2 regions of the Dyadobacter sp. BE31 genome follow, and region 1 is predicted to be linked to the other one. Evidence: riboswitches for the same ligand, from Rfam matches in the RefSeq annotation. Region 1 holds a riboswitch; the other holds the start of a gene.
What was found. A riboswitch is a leader RNA that binds a small molecule or an ion and turns the genes downstream of it on or off. The one in region 1 is predicted to bind cobalamin.
Positions count from the first base shown of each region.

Region 2: it holds a riboswitch for cobalamin, as region 1 does, so the genes downstream of both, metE (5-methyltetrahydropteroyltriglutamate--homocysteine S-methyltransferase) here and J2Y43_RS00705 (ABC transporter substrate-binding protein) in region 1, are expected to answer to the same signal.

Region 1 is NZ_JAVDXA010000001.1:163,691-165,875, forward strand. It holds gene J2Y43_RS00705 (ABC transporter substrate-binding protein) at 1-1,085, opposite strand, end outside; cobalamin riboswitch at 1,084-1,266, opposite strand; gene J2Y43_RS00710 (hypothetical protein) at 1,317-2,185, shown strand, end outside; gene cbiB (adenosylcobinamide-phosphate synthase CbiB) at 2,170-2,185, opposite strand, start outside.
Region 2 is NZ_JAVDXA010000004.1:596,896-599,080, reverse strand. It holds gene J2Y43_RS23140 (glucosamine-6-phosphate deaminase) at 1-303, shown strand, start outside; cobalamin riboswitch at 459-684, shown strand; gene metE (5-methyltetrahydropteroyltriglutamate--homocysteine S-methyltransferase) at 905-2,185, shown strand, end outside.

The DNA of each region.
Region 1 (2,185 bases):
TTCGCTCCCTGCGCATTCATGCGGTTGTTATAACTGTAAATGTGATTGGTTTTGAATGCCTTAAAATCGGCATAACGGACGTCGCGTGCCAGGACATCTTTCTTCGTCTGCACATTTCCGATGCTCACATTCAGCCAGAAATCGGCCTGCAATGCAATCGGATAAACGGTTTCAAAACTCAGCGGCAGGCTCCCGGTCGCCTTTGTCCCGGACCAGTGATAGGAGGCGCCTGCGTCCTGGAAGAAACGGTTCACGTAGCTATCGCCATTCGGGACATTCCACGCGTCTTTGGAATTCATTCCGGTAATCAGGCTTGGGCGTACTGCGACTTTGCCGGTAAGGCGCGCCAGTCGTACGTACTCCTGCTCCACATTGGCAAATTTGCGGTTTACCGCTCCCTCCTTGTTGATCAGCGCGGCCAATAGCTTCACCCATTCGGCTCTCCCAAGCGGCGTCGTTTCCACCCATTCCGAATTGACCATCACCGGAATCCCCGCCTGATGCAGCGATTCATACCGGCTTATCTTCGAAACAGGGCTGCCGGTAGCCATAATGAGGTCGGGATGCATACTCACCAGCAGTTCCTCATTAAGCCCCTGATCCTTCCCTACCTCGACAATCTTCCCCGATTTAATCCGGTCCAGCACTTTGGTGGAAGAAACATATCTTAGGTTTCCCATTCCTGTGAGGATATCCTCACAACCCAGAAAGCCAATCAACCCGATATGCAGCGACGACATCGCCACCATGCTCCGTACCGGAATTTCGATGAGCTGGCTGTCTTTGTACCCGATGGGTCGCGGCTTACCACGTTGCACGAGCACGTACGTGAGCGTGTCCGTCGACTTTTCGAACGGGCTCATGATCTTGACCACCTTGTAATATTTGTGGTAGGAGATTTTAAAGCCTTTGGCGTGGGTTACTTTGGCTTTTTCAGGAAACAGATCGGGACCTGAGTAGTGGGAATCGCCTTTTTCGTAAAGCGACGAAGAGGTGCTGCAACCGGCCAGCAAGCCGCACAGCAGCAGGGCTGCAAGTATTTTTCTGATAATCATGTAGTCACCGGCCTTTCTTCCGAAAGCCATATTAACAATGTTTGCAGGCAGGTCTTCTGACTCGTTCAACCCTTGCACCTTCCCGGGCTTAGCCCAGTGGCATTTTGCAAGAGCCTCGTATTGAACTCACAGCAGCGGAGACTGTTCCGGATTCTCACCGGATTCCCTTTTAATCACGCATGACACGTGTACCTGGATGACCGCAAAACTAGCAATATTTTATTGCTTATCATTGCACAGTTTCATTTACACACACCCTTCATGCAACGCGACGACACCCTCTGGAAATCCATCCTCGAAGATATTTTCGAAGACTTTCTGCTTTTCTTCTACCCCGACGCAGGTTCCTTCTTTGATTTTTCCAAGGATTTCGAATATCTCGACAAGGAGCTTGAACAATTATTCCCGCCGGAGGATAACTCGTACCAAACCCGCTTTGTAGATAAACTTGTAAAAGTGCATTGCCAAAACGGCGACACCGAATGGATACTCGTGCACGTGGAAGTGCAAGGTTACCATGATCCTGACTTTGGACGGCGGATGTTCACTTACTATTCGCGAATACTGGATAAATATGACAAGCCGATTACCGCATTTGCCATTTTCACAGAAAGCAATGCGGCATTCAAACCCTGCGAGTACCACCGCGAATTCATGGGTACGAGCGTTTTGTACCGGTATAATGCATTCAAAATCCTGGAACAGGACGAGGAAATGCTGGGGCGCAGTGACAATCCGTTTGCGATTGTGGCATTGACAGTAAAAGCTGTCTTGAAACGCAAATGCATTACTGATGATGAACTACTTAGTCTAAAAATCGAGATAGCTAAAAATCTCTTGGAAAGAAAACTTTCGAAAACGAAAATCAGAAGGTTACTGGGCTTTCTACGATTGTACATTCGCTTTGAAAACCGTGAAAGCGGTGTTAAATTTGAAGAAGCAGTCGATCATCTAATACAAGAAAACACGTCTATGGGTATCGAGGAACTTGTTAAGAGTGCATTTAAAGAGGAGTTTGCTATTGAGACAACCGAAAACCTGCTACGGGAGAGTTCTTTTTCTATTGAAAAAATCGCCCGAATAGTTGGTGTATCGCCCGAATTTGTCCAAAAGCTCAAAGATGAAATGCG
Region 2 (2,185 bases), on a different contig from region 1:
AACGAGCCCGGCACGCCTTGGGATACCTACGCCCACATTTCTGAGCTCGATACCGTAACCGTTGAAGTAGGTCAGAAGTATTTCAAACAGCCCACCACCCTCACACGTGGCATTACTGTTGGTATAAGGCACATTCTGGAAGCACGAGCGGCTATTCTCCTGGCATCGGGCAAAGCGAAGGCCCCGGTTATCCAGCGGGCATTGGCATTTCCCGTTTCAAAGGATTTTCCGGCAACGGTTTTACAGAATCATTTGAATGCGGAGTTTATATTGGATGCGGAGGCGGCCGGAACGATTTCTTAGCTGATACGAAATCACTTTTAACGCCATTTATTTTACTCCAAATAAGATATTTTATCCTGCCGAAAGGCTAATTTCTACTCACTTCACTGAAATTGGGTGACCATTTACAGCCGAATGCGCCTTCCGCCTAAATTTGACGCAGTTCTTTGTGAACGCCCGTCAATCGGGGTGATGGTTTTTGCTTTTGGACCCCTCAGCCAAAAACAGCAAAACAAAAAGGAACCGTGTGCAATTCACGGGCAGTCGTGCTACTGTAAGTATCCGCTCTGAGCATTCAGGGCCTGTTTTTACCCTCGCGTCCCATTGCAGCGCCCCGGCGCGGCGAGAAGGGCGGTAAAAATGATACAAGCCAGGAGACTTGCCATCATCCTCAATGGCTTTTCCCTCACGGGTGGGGAGCAGTCAAGCATTGATTTACCACATTTTATTGCAGTACCACAGGCTACCCGGCTGTTTTGGGGAAACTGTATCTGTTCGTTTCGCAGGGTAGCCCCGTTGCCGCGATGGAATGAAGTGCCGGCGATCGTCCGCAACAGGCGTTTTGTCGGGATGGGAGGGTGTTTTCACAGGGTTTTTATTAACTCTTTAAACACAAAAAAGTATGTTGTCACACAACCTCGGCTACCCGCGCGTGGGAAGCCTTCGCGAGCTCAAAAAGGCTAACGAACAATTCTGGGCCGGTACCATCGACCGCGATGCATTGCAGAAAACTGCCCGGAAGATCCGCCACCAGAACTGGGAAACGCAGCAGAATGCAGGTATCGGCCTCATTCCTTCCAATGATTTTTCGCTTTATGACCACGTCCTCGACACCTCACTGATGGTCGGCGCCATTCCTGAGCGTTACCACCAGTTGCTCGATGGCAAGTCGAACAAGGAGCTCGACCTCTATTTCGCGATGGCCCGTGGCTATCAGAAAAACGGGCTGGATATCAATGCAATGGAGATGACGAAATGGTTCGATACCAACTATCACTACCTCGTGCCCGAGTTTGTGAAGGACCAGAAATTCAAGCGGTATTCGGAAAAGGTTTTGCTGGAATTTGAAGATGCATTGCAAAAAGGCATTCTCACAAAACCTGTGCTGCTCGGGCCGGTTACCTATTTGCTTTTGGGTAAAGAAAAGGAAGGCGGCTTTGATCGCATTGACCTGCTGGATAGCCTTTTACCTGTTTACATATCCATACTCAAAGAACTCGCAGCGAGAGGAGCCGAATGGGTACAGCTTGATGAACCGGGATTGGTGCTGGATTTGAATGAAAAGGAAAAACTGGCATTTCTGAGTGCGTACAATCAGATCAGAGAGGCGTTTCCGAAGCTGCGCATTCTGGTAACAACCTATTTTGGACCGCTGGAAGATAACCTCGCGATCGCGACCGCATTGCCGGTGGATGCATTGCATTTGGACCTGACGCGCGGTGCAGAGACTTTACCGCAGATTCTGGGGGAGGAAGCATTTATATCTTCCACCAAAAAGCTCTCGTTGGGCGTTGTAGATGGCCGGAATATCTGGAAAAACGATTATCAAAAGTCGCTAGAATGGATTCAAGCAGCTGTAAATGTGCTGGGAGAAGAGCGGGTTTTGGTGGCACCGTCATCGTCGTTGCTGCATAGCCCTTATGATCTGGAATTGGAAAAAAATGAAGCGGTACTAACGCCGGAGATTAAAAACTGGCTGGCATTTGCAAAACAGAAACTGAATGAGGTGACTACATTGGCAAGGCTTGCAACGGCCGACTATGCAATTGATAGTGCATTTCTGGACAATCAAAAGGCTATTACAAGCCGCCGCACATCTGCATTGATCCACAAACCGGCGGTGAAAGCACGGGTTAGTGAAGTGCGAGAGCCGGATTTCGACCGGCAGAATGCTTTTAGTATC